One region of the Geodermatophilus sp. SYSU D00525 genome, then DNA from elsewhere that is predicted to be linked to it. Evidence: riboswitches for the same ligand, from Rfam matches in the RefSeq annotation. Region 1 holds a riboswitch; the other holds the start of a gene.

Region 1 (7,527 bases):
GACGAGGTCGGCGCCGTCCTCCAGCGGCTCGTCCGGCGCGAGGACCGCCCGCGCGGCCGCCGCGGGCGGCCCGGCCGGGAGGACGGCGAGCGGCGCGGCGCCCTCCAGGCAGGCGCGGACGGCGGGCAGCACGGTGCCGAGGACGGCGTCGGGGGAGTCCGGCGCGGGGAGGACGGTCAGCTGCCGGATCACGGGTCCCGAGGGTACGTCGCGTGCGACATAGGCTTGCGGGCGTGATCACCCCCGCCGGCCTCCCCGAGGGGATCGACCGGCTGGCGGTGTGGTCGGTGCCGATGCGCACCCGCTTCCGCGGCATCGACGTCCGCGACGGCGTGCTCGTGCACGGCCCGGCCGGCTGGGGCGAGTTCTCCCCGTTCTGGGACTACGGCGTGCCCGAGAGCCGCCGCTGGTGGGCGGCCGCCGCCGAGGCCGCGGTGCGGGGCTGGCCCGCACCGGTGCGCGACGCGGTGCCGGTCAACGTCACCGTCCCCGCGGTGGGGCCCGAGCGGGCGCACGCGATCGTGACCGCGTCGGGCTGCCGGACGGCGAAGGTGAAGGTGGCCGAGCCGGGCCAGACCGCCGGCGACGACCTCGCCCGTGTGGAGGCCGTCCGCGATGCGCTCGGCCCCTCCGGCGCGGTCCGGGTCGACGCCAACGCGGCGTGGGACGTCGACACCGCCGTCGCCCGGATCCGGGAGCTGGACCGGGTGGGCCTCGAGTACGTCGAGCAGCCCTGCGCCACGCTCGCCGAGCTCGCCGCGCTGCGCCGCCGGGTGGACGTCCGGGTCGCCGTCGACGAGGGCGTGCGCCGCGCCGACGACCCGCTGGGGGTCGACCTGCGGGAGGCCGCCGACGTCGTCGTCCTCAAGGTGCAGCCGCTCGGCGGCGTGCGGGCCGCGCTGCGCGTGGCCGAGGCGCACGGGCTGCCGTGCGTGGTCTCCTCCGCGCTGGAGTCCTCGGTGGGCATCGCCGCGGGGGTCGCGCTGGCCGCCGCGCTGCCGGAGCTGCCCTTCGCCTGCGGCCTGGCCACCGTCGCCCTCCTCGACGGCGACGTCACCGACACCCCGCTGCTGCCGGTGGACGGCGCGCTGCCGGTCACCCGGCCCGACCCCGGCCGGCTGGACGCCGTGACCGCACCCGGCGACGTGACCGCCCGCTGGACCGAGCGGCTGGGCGCGGTGCTGGCCGCGTGAACCCCTCCACCGCGCTGGCCCGCGTGCTGGTCGACGAGCTGGTCCGCGGCGGGGTCCGCGACGCCGTCGTCGCGCCCGGCTCGCGCTCGGCGCCGGTCGCGCTGGCGCTGGCCGCCGCCGAGCGGGCCGGCGTCCTGCGGCTGCACGTGCGCATCGACGAGCGGACCGCGTCCTTCCTCGCCCTGGGCCTGGCCCGCGCGTCCGGCCGGCCGGTGCCGGTGCTCACCACCTCCGGGACGGCGACCGCGCACCTGCACGCCGCCGTCCTCGAGGCCGACGTCAGCGGGGTGCCGCTGCTGGCACTCACCGCCGACCGGCCGCCGGAGCTGCGGGCCACCGGCGCCAACCAGACGATCGAGCAGCCCGGCCTGTACGGCGGCGCGGCGCGCTGGGCGGCCGACGTCGGCGTGCCCGAGGCCGGCCGGGAGGCCGCGCAGAACCGCTACTGGCGCTCGGTGGTGTCCCGGGCGCTGCTCGCGGCCACCGGCGTCCTGTCCGGCGACCCCGGGCCGGTGCAGCTGAACCTGGCCTTCCGCGACCCGCTGCTGCCCGAGGAGGAGCCCGGCCCGCCGGCGGGCCCGTGGGCCGGCCGGGACGGCGGGGCGCCGTGGACCGCCGGGGCGCCTTCGCCCGTCGCGACCGTCCCGGTCGGGGACGGCCCGCGCACGCTCGTCGTCGCCGGGGACGGGCCGGACGCCGTCGGCCGGGCGTGGGCGGGCGGCGCCAGCGCGGCGGGCTGGCCGGTGGTCGCCGAGCCGAGCGGCGGGGCGTGGACCGACGGCGCGGTGCGCGGCGGGGCGCTGCTGCTCGGCGTGCCCGGCTGGCTGGACGCGCACCGGCCCGACCGCGTGGTCGTCGTCGGCCGGCCGACGCTGTCCCGGCCGGTCTCGGCGCTGCTGGCCGATCCGCGGGTGCGCGTGGAGACGGTGGTCGCCGGGCCGCGCTGGCCCGACGCCGGCCGCTCGGCGGCCCTGGTCACCCGCGCCGCCCCGCCGGCCGGCCCGCCGTCGGAGCCGGGCTGGGCGGCCGCCTGGCGCTCGGCCGCGGACCGGGTCGGGGGCGCGGTCGACGCCGCCCTGGACGCCGCGCCCGGGCTGACCGCCGCCCGGCTGGCCCGCGACGTCGTCGCCGCGCTGCCGTCCGGGGCGCTGCTGGTCCTCGGGTCCTCGACACCGGTGCGCGACGTCGACCGGCTCGCCGTCCCCCGCGGCGACGTCAGCGTGCTCGCCAACCGCGGCGTCGCCGGCATCGACGGCACGGTGTCCACCGCCGTCGGCGCGGCGTTGGCGCACGGCGGGCCGGCGGTGGCGCTCATGGGCGACCTGACGTTCCTGCACGACCTGCAGGGCCTGCTCGCCGGCGAGGGCGAGCCGCGCCCGGACCTCACCGTGGTCGTGCCCGACAACGACGGCGGCGGGATCTTCGCCCAGCTGGAGCCCGGCCGGCCGGCGTACGCCCGCGACTACCGGCGGGTGTTCGGCACGCCGCACGGGCGCGACCTGGTCGCGGTCGCGGCGTCCCTGGGCTGGGCGGCGACGGCGGTGGCCACGCCGGAGGAGCTCGCCGCCGCGCTGGTGCGCGGCGGGCCTCGGGTGGTCATCGCCCGCACCGACCAGCGCGCGGAGGCCGACCTCGCGGTCGCCCTGCGGGAGGCCGCGGGCCGCGCCCTGGCCTGAGCGGCCTCGGGAGCGTCGGGTCTCCTGCAGCGACCAGCCGGTCCCGCCGGGCTCACCGGAGAGTGAGACGCACGGCTCCGGAGCCCCTTCCGGACGCCCGTGACGAGCCGGTCCGTCACTCCGTGGCGGTGGCCTTCGTCACGGGATCCGGGCGGTCGCGGCGAGGGCGGCCGCGGGGGCGGGGGCGTGCTCGCCGGGCCGGATCGCGCACCGTGAACAGCGGGTTCCGTTTCTCGGCGCGGCCCGATCCGGTGGTCACGCCGGCGTCACGCCGTACCCCACGAGCCCCAGCCGAACCGCACTGTGACCGCCGTCACGACGACAGTCGACATGACGACACGTAGCGTTTTGGCTGCGCTCAGCGAAGACGGAGCGCGGCGCCGGTCCGCCAAACCCTGCCCACCGGTCGCCCACGCCAACTCCCAGGGCAGGGGTGGGGGACCCACTCTTCCGGCGCGCGACGGCCTACGGGGGCCTGTCGGAGCGCGCCTCGGGGTGAAGCCGCGGACCGCGGCCGGGCACCGATCGCCCGAACCCGACAGCTCACCTCGCCGGCGGTGATCGGGAGATCATCACCATGCCCAAGCACCGCGCACCCCGCTACGTCCGCACCAAGAAGGTCATCGCCAAGGCCCCTGTCGCTGCCGGCGCCGCCGCCGTCGGCCTGGGCGTCCTGAGCTCGCCGGCCTCCGCCTCCACCACCCACGACTGGACCGGCGTCGCCCAGTGCGAGTCCAGTGGCAACTGGAGCATCAACACCGGCAACGGCTACTACGGCGGCCTGCAGTTCAGCCAGTCCACCTGGGCCGCCTTCGGTGGCACCGACCTCGCCCCGCGCGCGGACCTGGCCACCCCGGCCCAGCAGGTCCAGATCGCCGAGGCCGTCCTGGCCGGCCAGGGCATCGGCGCCTGGCCGAGCTGCGGCAAGTTCCTGACCGACGGCACCACCCCGGCCGCTGCCGAGGCCCCGGCCGCGCCCGCCGAGCAGGCCGCCCCGGCCGCCGAGGCCCCGGCCGCTCCGGCCGCTCCGGCCGAGCAGCCGGCCGCCGAGCAGGCCGCTCCGGCCGAGCGGGCCGACCGGGCCGAGCGGGCCGAGGTCACCACCGAGGAGTACACCGTCCGCTGGCGGGACACGGTGGCGAAGATCGCCGCCGCCCACGGCCAGAGCTGGCGCGAGCTCTACGAGCGCAACGCCGACGTCATCGGCGGCAACCCGAACCTGATCTACCCCGGTCAGGTGCTGGCGCTCAGCGGCTCCGCCGTCCCGGCCGAGGCCGCCCCGGCCCCCGCCGCCGAGGCCGCTCCCGCTCCGGCCGCCGAGGCCGCCCCCGCTCCGGTCGCCGAGGCCGCCCCGGCCCCGGTCGCCGCCGCCGGTGAGGCGGCGCCCGCCGCCACCCCGCCGATCGCCGAGGCCGCCCCGCAGGTCGCGCAGTCCTCGGTCGTCGCCGAGATCACGAACACCGCCGGCGCGATCCACGAGGCCGTCCAGGCGGCGGCGAACGCCGTCGTCAGCAACGTCCCGGGCGCCGCGGACATCACCCTCGGCGGCACGCGGGCCAGCGCGGTCGACCCGGACGGCCACCCCTCCGGCAAGGCGCTGGACTACATGGTCATGTCCGACGCCGCCCTCGGCGACGCGATCGCCCAGTACCACGTCGACCACTGGGACGAGCTCGGCGTCGAGTACGTCATCTGGCAGCAGCGCATCCTCACCTCGCCGGACGGCGCCTGGAAGGCGATGGCGGACCGCGGCAGCGCGACCGCGAACCACGTGGACCACGTGCACGTCAACTACGTGGGCTGACCTCCAGCACACCCGACGAGGGCCCCGACCGCGTGCAGCGGCCGGGGCCCTCGTCGTCTCCGGGTCGTGTCCGGGGGAGGAGGACGCCGGCCGGGACCGGCCGCCTCAGCCCTCCAGCGCGGCCTGGAAGGCGGCGAACTTCGACTGCGTCTCGGCCAGCTCGGCCGTCGGGTCGGAGGCGCCGACGATGCCGCAGCCGGCGAACAGCCGGGCCGAGCACGGGTCGTCGTCGACCAGCTGGGCGCAGCGCAGGGCCAGCCCGAACTCGCCGTCCCCGCGGGCGTCGAGCCAGCCCACCGGCCCGGCGTACCGGCCGCGGTCCATGCCCTCCAGCTCCGCGATGACCGCGGCGGCCGCGTCGGGCGGGGTGCCGCAGACGGCGGCGGTCGGGTGCACGGCGTCGACCAGCTCGAGCAGCCCGGCGCGACCGCGGGCGCCGGAGCGGCGCTGGGTGCCGACGACGTCGGTGGCCAGGTGCCGCACGTTCGGCAGCGTCAGCAGCGAGGGCTGCTCCGGCACCGACAGCGCGGTGCAGAACGGGTCGAGCGCCCGCACGAGCGAGTCGACGGCGAGGGCGTGCTCGGCGCGGTCCTTGTCGCTGGCCAGCAGACCCGCCGCGAGCCGCTCGTCCTCGGCACCCGCGCCGCGCGGGGCGGTGCCGGCCAGCACCCGCGCCGACAGCTGCCGGCCGGTGCGGCGCAGCAACAGCTCGGGGGTGGCGCCGAGCAGCCCGTCGACGGCGAAGGTCCAGCAGTCGGGGAAGCGGGCGGCCAGCCGGTCGAGCAGGCGGCGGGGGTCCAGCGGCTCGTCGGCGGTGACCAGCAGGTCGCGGGCGAGCACCACCTTGGCGAGGTCGCCGGCGCCGATGCGGGCGACGGCGGCGGACACCGCGCCGCACCACGAGGCAGGGTCGAGCGCGCCGTCGGCGTAGCGCAGCCGGCCCGGCGCGGGCGGCAGCGGCTCGCGGGTGGCCGGCAGCACGTCGCGCGGGTCGGCGCCGCCGGTGGTGGTCACCCACGCGACGCCGTCGCGGCGGCCGACGACGACCTCGGGGACGACGAACACCGACGTCCCCCGGGCGGGGTCGAACGCGACGCTGCCGAACACGACCGGCCCGGAGCCGGGCACGCCCACCTCGTCGTCGACGGCGAGCGCGGCGCTGCGGTCGGCCCACCAGGCGGCGGCCTCGGCCAGCGCGCCGGGACCGGAGACCTCGAGGCGGTCGGCCTCGCCCCAGCCGACCAGGCCCTCGCCGCGGCGCACCCAGGACAGCGCGCCCTCGCGCGGCAGCAGCGTCAGCAGGTCCGGGGAGTCGGGCAGCGCGACCGTGGTGACCGCGGGCGCGACGGCGTCCGGGGAGGTCACCGCCGCTGCCGTCACGTCCCCCAGCGTAGGCAGCCGGTAGCGTCGTCCGCCGTGGCAGACCGGCGAGACAGCACACACACCGCCGGGTCGAGGGCCGGGCTGGACAAGCAGCCCCACGAGGTCGCGGCCATGTTCGACGGCGTCGCCCGCCGCTACGACCTCACCAACACCGTGCTCTCCGGCGGCCGCGACGCCGCCTGGCGGCGGGCCACCCGCGAGGCGCTGGGCGCCCGGCCGGGGGACGTCGTGCTCGACGTCGCCGCCGGCACCGCCGTGTCCACCGTCGAGCTCGCCGCCGGGGGCGTCCGGGCCGTCGCGTGCGACTTCTCGCAGGGGATGCTGCGCGCCGGCGCCGGCCGGCCGGTGCCGAAGGTGGCCGGCGACGCGATGGCGCTGCCGTTCGCCGACGCGAGCGTCGACGGGCTGGTCGTCTCCTTCGGCCTGCGCAACGTGGCCGACCCCGACGCCGCGCTGCGCGAGTTCGCGCGGGTCGTCCGGCCGGGCGGGCGGCTGGTCGTCTGCGAGTTCTCCAGCCCCACCTGGAAGCCGTTCTGCACCGTCTACACCGAGTACCTGATGCGGGCGCTGCCCCGGATCGCCCGCGCGGTGAGCAGCAACCCCGACGCCTACGTCTACCTGGCCGAGTCGATCCGCGCCTGGCCCGACCAGCCGGCGCTGGCCGCCCGCATCCAGGCCGCCGGGTGGACCGACGTCGCCTGGCGGAACCTCACCGGTGGCGTCGTCGCGCTGCACCGCGCCGTCCGCCCCTGACCGGCCCGCGCACGAGGGCTCCCGCCGCCCGCCCGCGGGGATAGCGTCGCCCCATGACGACACCGACACCGATGCCCGAGCCGCCCGGTCCGTCGCCGTCGCCGGTCGACCCGATCTCGCCGCCGTCGCCGGCCCCGCTGCCGCAGCCGAGCCCCACCGACCCGAGCGCCCCGCCGCCGTCGGGACCCCAGCCCGTCTGACCCCGGCCGCGCGGTGGACGGCCGCCCGTACCGCGACCGGCGCGACGCCGGCCGGCGGCTCGCCGCGCGCCTGACCGACCCCGCCCGTCCCCCCGCCGTGCCCCTCGGCCCGGACGCGCTCGTCCTCGGCCTGCCCCGCGGCGGCGTCCTGGTCGCGGCCGAGGTCGCCGCCGCGCTCGGCGCGGAGCTCGACGTGGTCGCGGTCCGCAAGCTCGGCCTGCCCGAGCGGCCGGAGCTGGCCATGGGTGCCCTGGCCGCGGTGGGCGAGACCGTCGAGAGCGTCCGGAGCGAGTCCGTCCTCGCCCGCAACCCCGTCGGCCCCGCCGCCGCGGACGAGGTCCGCCGCGCCGAGCTGGCCGAGCTGCGCCGCCGGCAGCAGGCCTACCGCGGCGACCGGCCGCCGCCCGCGCTCGCCGGCCGCACCGCCGTCCTCGTCGACGACGGGCTGGCGACCGGCTCCACCATGCGCGCCGCCCTCGCCGCGGTCCGGGCGGCCGGTCCCGCCGCGGTCGTCGTCG
Region 2 (7,527 bases), on a different contig from region 1:
CGTGTCCTACAACGAGAAGCACAACGAGGCCAACGGCGAGGACAACAACGACGGCGAGAGCCACAACCGCAGCTGGAACTGCGGCGTCGAGGGCGAGACCGACGACCCCGAGGTGCTGGAGCTGCGCGCGCGGCAGCGGCGCAACTTCCTCGTGTCGCTGATGCTCAGCCAGGGCGTGCCGATGCTGCTGCACGGCGACGAGCTCGGCCGCACGCAGCGGGGCAACAACAACGGCTACTGCCAGGACTCCGAGCTGACCTGGATCGACTGGGACGACGTCGACGAGGGGCTGCTGGAGTTCACCAAGCTGGTCACCCGGCTGCGCACCGAGCACCCGACGTTCCGCCGCCGCCGGTTCTTCCACGGCCGGCCGGTGCGCCGCGAGGAGGGCGACCCGGTGCAGGACGTCGCCTGGTTCACCCCGGCCGGCGAGCTGATGAGCGACGAGGACTGGGACGCCGGCTTCGCCAAGTCGCTGGCGATGTACCTCAACGGCCACGGCATCCGGGAGACCGACGAGCGCGGCGAGGACGTCGTCGACGACTGCTTCTACCTGGCGTTCAACGCCCACCACGAGCCGATCGACTTCACCGTGCCGCCGTCGGAGTACGCCGAGGGCTGGACGGTCGTCGTCGACACCGCGGAGATGGGCCAGGTGGAGCCGGTGCAGGTCAAGGCCGGCGACGTCGTCACCGTGGCCGCCCGCGCCACCGTCGTGCTGCAGGCCGCCCCGTGAGCGAGGCCCCGGACGGCAGTCAGTCCGTTGACGCTGCCGAGCGGCGGCGGGCCACGCCGGCGGCGACCTACCGGCTGCAGGTGACCGCCGACTTCACCCTCGACGACGCCGCGGCCGTCGCCGGCTACCTCGCGGACCTCGGCGTCACCCACGCCTACTCCTCCCCGCTGCTCCGCTCGGCCGCGGGCAGCACGCACGGGTACGACACCGTCGACCACGCGCACGTCGACGAGTCGCGGGGCGGGCAGGAGGGCTTCGACCGGTTCGTCGCCGCGCTGCACGAGCACGGGCTCGGCCTGGTGCTCGACCTCGTGCCCAACCACATGGGCGTCGCCGACCCGGCCGAGGCACCGTGGTGGTGGGACGTGCTGCAGCACGGGCGCGACAGCGCGCACGCGTCGGCCTTCGACGTCGACTGGGACTTCGGCGGGGGGCGCGTCCGCATCCCGGTGCTCGGCTCGGCCGACGACGTCGAGAAGCTCGAGGTGGTGGACGGGGAGCTCCGCTACTACGACAACCGCTTCCCCATCGCGCCCGGCACGGGCGAGGGCACGCCGCAGGAGGTGCACGACCGGCAGCACTACGAGCTGGTCGACTGGCGGCGCGCCGACGCCGACCTCAACTACCGGCGGTTCTTCGCCATCAACACCCTCGCCGGGCTGCGCGTGGAGGACCCGGAGGTCTTCCGCGCCACGCACGAGCTGGTGCTGCGCATGGTCTCCGACGGCGCCGTCGACGGGCTGCGGATCGACCACCCCGACGGCCTGGCCGACCCGAAGGGCTACCTGGACCGGCTGACCGACGCGTCGGGCGGCCGGTGGACGGTGGTCGAGAAGATCCTCGAGCCCGGCGAGGACCTGCCGGAGAGCTGGCGGGTGGCCGGCACCACCGGCTACGACGCGCTGGCCGAGGTCGACGACGTCCTGGTCGACCCGGCGGGCGAGGCGGCGCTGACCGCGCTGGACACCGAGCTGTCCGGCCGGGCGGTCGACTACGGGCAGCTGGTGCACGACTGCAAGCGCGAGGTCACCGACGGGATCCTCGGCTCCGAGGTCGCCCGGCTGGTCCGGGTGATCGGCGAGCTGCCGGGCGTCGACGTCGACACGGAGGAGGAGGCGCTGGCCGAGCTGCTGGCCTCCTTCTCGGTCTACCGCACCTACCTGCCCGACGGCCGCGAGCACCTCGACGCCGCGGTGGGCGACGTCCGCGACCGCCGGCCCGACCTGGTCGCCGCGGTGGACGCGCTGCACCCGGTGCTGGCGCAGGCCGGCACCGAGGCGGCCACCCGGTTCGAGCAGACCAGCGGCCCGGTGATGGCCAAAGGCGTCGAGGACAGCGCCTACTACCGCTGGGCGCGGTTCGTGGTGCTCAACGAGGTCGGCGGCGATCCGGCGCGCTTCGGCAGCACCCCGGAGGAGTTCCACGAGGCACAGGCGCGGCGGCTGGAGCGCAAGCCGGAGTCGATGACGACGCTCACCACGCACGACACCAAGCGCAGCGAGGACACCCGGGCCCGCCTGGCCGTCCTCGCCGAGGTGCCGACCGAGTGGGCGGACCTGGTCCGCGGCTGGCTGTCCCGCCACCCGCTGCCCGACCGGCCGCTGGCCCACCTCGTGTGGCAGAACCTGGTCGGCGCCTGGCCGCTGTCCCGCGAGCGGGCGCACGCCTACGCCGAGAAGGCCGCCCGCGAGGCCGGGCAGTCGACGACGTGGACCGACGTCGACGAGGCGTTCGAGGCGCAGCTGCACGCGATGGTCGACGCCGCCTTCGACGACGCGGCCACGAACCGCGAGATCGAGGCGTTCGTCGCACGGATCGCCCCGGCCGGCCGGTCCAACGGGCTGGCGCAGAAGCTGCTGCAGCTGACGATGCCCGGCGTCCCGGACGTCTACCAGGGCACCGAGCTCTGGGACCACTCGCTCGTCGACCCCGACAACCGCCGCCCGGTCGACTACGACGAGCGGCGCGCGCTGCTGGCCCGGCTCGACGGCGGGGAGGTGCCCGAGGTCGACGAGACCGGCGCGGCCAAGCTGCTCGTCGTCTCGCGAGCGCTGCGGCTGCGGCGGGACGCCCCCGGGCTGTTCACCGGCTACACCCCGGTGGCCGCCACCGGGTCCGCCGCGCAGCACGTCGTCGCCTTCGACCGTGGGTCCGGAGAGCAGGGCGGCGCGGTGACCGTGGCGACCCGGCTGCCGGTCGCGCTGGCCGCCACCGGCTGGGGCGACACCGCGCTGACGCTGCCGACCGGCGCCTGGCGCGACGTGCTCACCGGCACGCGCGTCGTCTCCGACGCCGGCGGCGCGCCCGTCGGCGAACTGCTGGCCCGGCTGCCGGTGGCCCTGCTCGTCCGGGAATGAGACGGAGGTCACGGCGGCGCCGGCCGGCGCCGCCGTGACCTGCGCCTCCCCCGGCCGCCGGGCGCGGGCCACCGCGGGGGACGCCGGGCGACACGCCGTGACGGGTGGGGCGGGTGTGCCGTCTCGTGATGCGGCCGTTACGTTTGCTCCCGCACGCAGGCCAATGACTGCCGCGTGCCGGAGTCGGTCCGCCGAACCCCGTCCGCCGGGCTCCGTTCCTCCTGCACAGCCAGGACGGGGGTGGGGGACCCACTTCGGCGCCTGCACCGCGGTCACGGGGGGACCGGACGCAGCGCCTCGGGGTGAAGCCGCACGTCGTGCGGCCGGGGCACCGATCGCTCCGAACCCGACAGCTCACCTCGCAGGCGGCGGATCGGAGATCCCCCATGCGCACGTCCACGTCCCTGCTCCGCCGTGCCCTCGTGACGACCGGCGTGGCCGCGGCCGCGATCGGCGTCGCCGCCGGCCCGGCCTCGGCCGCCGCCCCCAACGACTGGGACGCCGTCGCCCAGTGCGAGTCCAGCGGCAACTGGAGCATCAACACCGGCAACGGCTACTACGGCGGGCTGCAGTTCAGCCAGTCCACCTGGGCCGCCTACGGCGGCACCGAGTACGCCGCCCGCGCCGACCAGGCCACCAAGGCGCAGCAGATCGCCGTCGCCGAGCGCACGCTCGACGCCCAGGGCCCGGGTGCCTGGCCCACCTGCGGGAAGAGCCTCGACCCGTCGGCCCCGGAGGCCGGCACGGCGGCCGCCGCGCCCGCCCCCGAGCCCGCCGCCGCGCCTGCGGCGGCCGAGCCGGACACGGCCTCCCGGGCCGGCGAGTCCGCCGCCGGCGCCTCCGGCGGCTCGTACACCGTCCGGTCCGGCGACACGCTGGGCAAGATCGCCCGAGACCAGGGCGTCGACGGCGGCTGGAAGGCGCTCTACGCCGCCAACAGCGGCACGGTCAGCGACCCGAACCGGATCTACGTCGGCCAGGAGCTGAAGCTGGCGTGACCCGGGGCGGCAGCCGGGGGACCCGCTCCCCCGGCTGCCGCTCGCGGTTGACCGGGCCCGCAGCGGGCAAGAGGGACCGGTCAGCCGCGCTACCGCTGGGAGGCCCCCGCATGTCCGCACCCGTCGAGTTCGCCGTCTGGGCGCCCGTGCCCGAGCGCGTGCGCCTGCAGGTCGACGGCACGGTGCACGACATGCGCCGCGACGACGACGGCTGGTGGCGGGCCGAGGTCGAGGCCGGCCCGGAGTCCGACTACGGCTACCTGCTCGGCGACGACGACACCCCCCGCCCAGACCCGCGCTCGCGCCGGCAGCCCGACGGCGTGCACGGGCCGTCCCGCCGGTTCGACCCGTCGGCGTACGCGTGGGGCGACACCGCCTGGACCGGGCGCCCGCTGGCCGGCGGCGTCGTCTACGAGCTGCACGTCGGCACGTTCACGCCCGAGGGCACCCTCGACTCGGCCATCGACCGGCTGGGCCACCTCGTCGACCTCGGCGTCGACTTCGTCGAGCTGCTGCCGGTCAACGGCTTCGACGGCACGCACAACTGGGGCTACGACGGCGTGCTCTGGTACACGGTGCAGGAGAGCTACGGCGGGCCCGCGGCCTACCAGCGGTTCGTCGACGCCTGCCACCAGCGCGGGATCGGCGTGATCCAGGACGTCGTCTACAACCACCTCGGCCCGTCGGGGAACTACCTGCCGCTGTTCATGCCGGTCTTCTCCGAGGGCGGCGCGAACACCTGGGGCGAGTCGGTCAACCTGTCCGGGCCGGACTCCGACGAGGTCCGCCGCTACGTCCTCGACAACGCCCTGATGTGGCTGCGCGACATGCACGTCGACGGGCTGCGGCTGGACGCCGTCCACGCGCTGGTCGACGAGCGCGCCACCCACGTGCTCGAGGAGATGGCCCAGGAGGTCGACCGGCTCTCGGTCGCCGTCGGCCGGCCGCTCACGCTGATCGCCGAGAGCGACCTCAACGACCCCCGCATGGTCACCCCGCGGGTGGCCGGGGGCACCGGCATCGCCGCCCAGTGGAGCGACGACTTCCACCACGCCCTGCAGGCCGTCCTGACCGGCGAGGGCCAGGGCTACTACGGCGACTTCGCCGAGGCCGGCCTCGCCGGGCTGGCCAAGACCCTCACCGGCGCCTACTTCCACGACGGCACGTGGTCGAGCTTCCGCCGCCGCTCCCACGGCCGGCCGGTGGACACCGCCCGGCTGCCGGGCTGGAGGTTCCTGGGCTACCTGCAGGACCACGACCAGATCGGCAACCGCGCGATCGGCGACCGCGTCTCGGCGACGCTGTCCCCCGGCCTGCTCGCCGTCGGCGCGACCCTGGTGCTGACCAGCCCGTTCACGCCGATGCTGTTCATGGGCGAGGAGTGGGGCGCCTCGACGCCGTGGCAGTTCTTCACCAGCCACACCGACCCCGACATCGGCCGGGCGACGGCGGAGGGCCGCAAGAGCGAGTTCGCCGAGCACGGCTGGGACGCCGACGAGGTGCCCGACCCGCAGGACCCGGAGACGTTCCGGCGCTCGAAGCTCGACTGGGCCGAGCTGGACCGGGAGCCGCACGCGCGGCTGCTCGAGGTGCACCGGACGCTGCTGGCGCTGCGCCGGCAGCACCCCGACCTCGTCGACGCCGACCTGTCGGCGGTCGAGGTCGGCTGGGACGACGAGGACCGCGTCCTGGTCGTGCACCGCGGCGGGCTGCGGGTGGTGGCCAACCTGTCCGGGCGGCCGCAGCCGGTGCAGCTGGACCGGCCGGCGACCGGGGTGCTGTTCGCGACCGCCGACGAGCCGTCCCTGGACGGCGCGACGGTGACCGTCCCGGCCGAGAGCGCGGCCGTCCTCACCACCTGATGCGCCGGCTGCTCCCCTCCCCCGGCGGGGCGGACCTCACCGACGACGACCTGGCGGCGGCCTACGCGCTGCCGCCCGGTCGCTCGTTCCGCGTGGACTTCGTCGCCTCGCTCGACGGCGCGGTCACCGTGGACGGCGTCAGCGCCGGGCTCGGCTCGCCCGGCGACCGGCGGGTGTTCTCGACGCTGCGCGCGCTGGCCGACGTCGTCCTGGTCGGGCACGGGACGGCGGCCGGTGAGGGCTACGGCCCGGTGACGACGGCCTCGGCGGTCGGGCGGCGGCGGGCCGCGCTCGGCCGGCCGCCGGAGCTGCCGGTCGCGGTGGTGTCGCGCCGGGCCTCGCTCGCGCCCGGCGCCCGGCTGGCGCAGCCGCCCACGCTGCTGGTCACCTGCGCCGCCGCGGACCCCGGCCGCCGGGCCGCGCTCGCCGACGCCGGGGTGGACGTGCTGGTCTGCGGGGACGCCGACGTCGACCTGCCGCTCGCGCTGGACCGGCTCGCCGACCGCGGCCTCGAGCAGGTGCTGTGCGAGGGCGGGCCGTCGCTGCTGTCGGCGGCGCTGGACGCCGGCGTGGTCGACGAGCTCGACCTCACCGTCTCCCCCGCGCTGGTCGGCGGCCAGGCGCGGCTGCTGGACCGTACGCTGCGCGACGTCGTCCGCCCGCGGCTGACGCAGGTGCTCGAGGAGGACGGCGTCCTGTTCACCCGCTACGCGGTGCGCTGAGTCCACGGCGCGGGTCCCGGGGTGGCAGTCATGGCCGTTCCTGCCACCCGTCCGGTCGACGGCGGTCTGCCGGTGCGGGGGTCCGCTGGTTGACTGACCTGCATGGACCTGCCCGTGCTGCCGCCGGTCAAGCCGATGCTGGCCAAGGCCACGACGAAGCTCCCGACCGGGGACGGGCTGTTCTACGAGCCCAAGTGGGACGGCTTCCGCTGCATCGTCTTCCGCGACGGCGACGAGGTGGAGCTCGGCAGCCGCAACGAGCGCCCGCTGACCCGCTACTTCCCCGAGGTCGTGGCCGCGGTCAAGGAGGCCCTGCCCGAGCGCTGCGTCGTCGACGGGGAGATCGTCGTGCCGCAGGGCGACCGGCTGCACTTCGAGTCGCTGCTGCAGCGCATCCACCCCGCGAAGTCGCGGGTGGACCTGCTCGCCGAGCAGACGCCGGGCCACTTCGTCGCCTTCGACCTGCTCGCGCTCGGTGACGAGTCGCTGATGGAGACGCCGTTCGCCGAGCGCCGGCAGCGGCTGCGCGAGGTGCTGGACCGCGGGCACGAGCGGGTGCACGTCACCGCGGTCACCCGGGACGCCGCGATCGCGCAGCGCTGGTTCGACGAGTTCGAGGGGGCCGGTCTCGACGGCGTGGTCGCCAAGGACGCCGACCTGCCCTACGGCCCCGACCAGCGGCTGATGACCAAGGTCAAGCACGTGCGCACCGCCGACTGCGTGGTCGCCGGGTTCCGCTGGCACAAGAGCGGACCGGTCGTCGGGTCGCTGCTGCTCGGGCTGTACGACGACGGCGGCCTGCAGCACGTCGGCGTCGCGGCGTCGTTCCCCATGGCGCGGCGGGCCGAGCTG

Evidence for each region. A riboswitch is a leader RNA that binds a small molecule or an ion and turns the genes downstream of it on or off. The one in region 1 is predicted to bind cyclic di-AMP.
Region 2: it holds a riboswitch for cyclic di-AMP, as region 1 does, so the genes downstream of both, ACI796_RS03420 (transglycosylase family protein) here and ACI796_RS12825 (transglycosylase family protein) in region 1, are expected to answer to the same signal.

Annotation. Positions count from the first base shown of each region.
Region 1 is NZ_JBJGZK010000012.1:106,293-113,819, forward strand. Features, by position in the region: gene menE (o-succinylbenzoate--CoA ligase) at 1-192, opposite strand, end outside; gene ACI796_RS12815 (o-succinylbenzoate synthase) at 234-1,193, shown strand; gene menD (2-succinyl-5-enolpyruvyl-6-hydroxy-3-cyclohexene-1-carboxylic-acid synthase) at 1,190-2,869, shown strand; cyclic di-AMP (ydaO/yuaA leader) riboswitch at 3,273-3,442, shown strand; gene ACI796_RS12825 (transglycosylase family protein) at 3,447-4,673, shown strand; gene ACI796_RS12830 (isochorismate synthase) at 4,779-6,053, opposite strand; gene ACI796_RS12835 (demethylmenaquinone methyltransferase) at 6,090-6,809, shown strand; gene ACI796_RS12840 (hypothetical protein) at 6,863-7,009, shown strand; gene ACI796_RS12845 (phosphoribosyltransferase) at 7,023-7,527, shown strand, end outside.
Region 2 is NZ_JBJGZK010000002.1:299,658-307,184, reverse strand. Features, by position in the region: gene glgX (glycogen debranching protein GlgX) at 1-736, shown strand, start outside; gene treY (malto-oligosyltrehalose synthase) at 733-3,093, shown strand; cyclic di-AMP (ydaO/yuaA leader) riboswitch at 3,342-3,476, shown strand; gene ACI796_RS03420 (transglycosylase family protein) at 3,480-4,091, shown strand; gene treZ (malto-oligosyltrehalose trehalohydrolase) at 4,202-5,953, shown strand; gene ACI796_RS03410 (dihydrofolate reductase family protein) at 5,953-6,675, shown strand; gene ACI796_RS03405 (ATP-dependent DNA ligase) at 6,778-7,527, shown strand, end outside.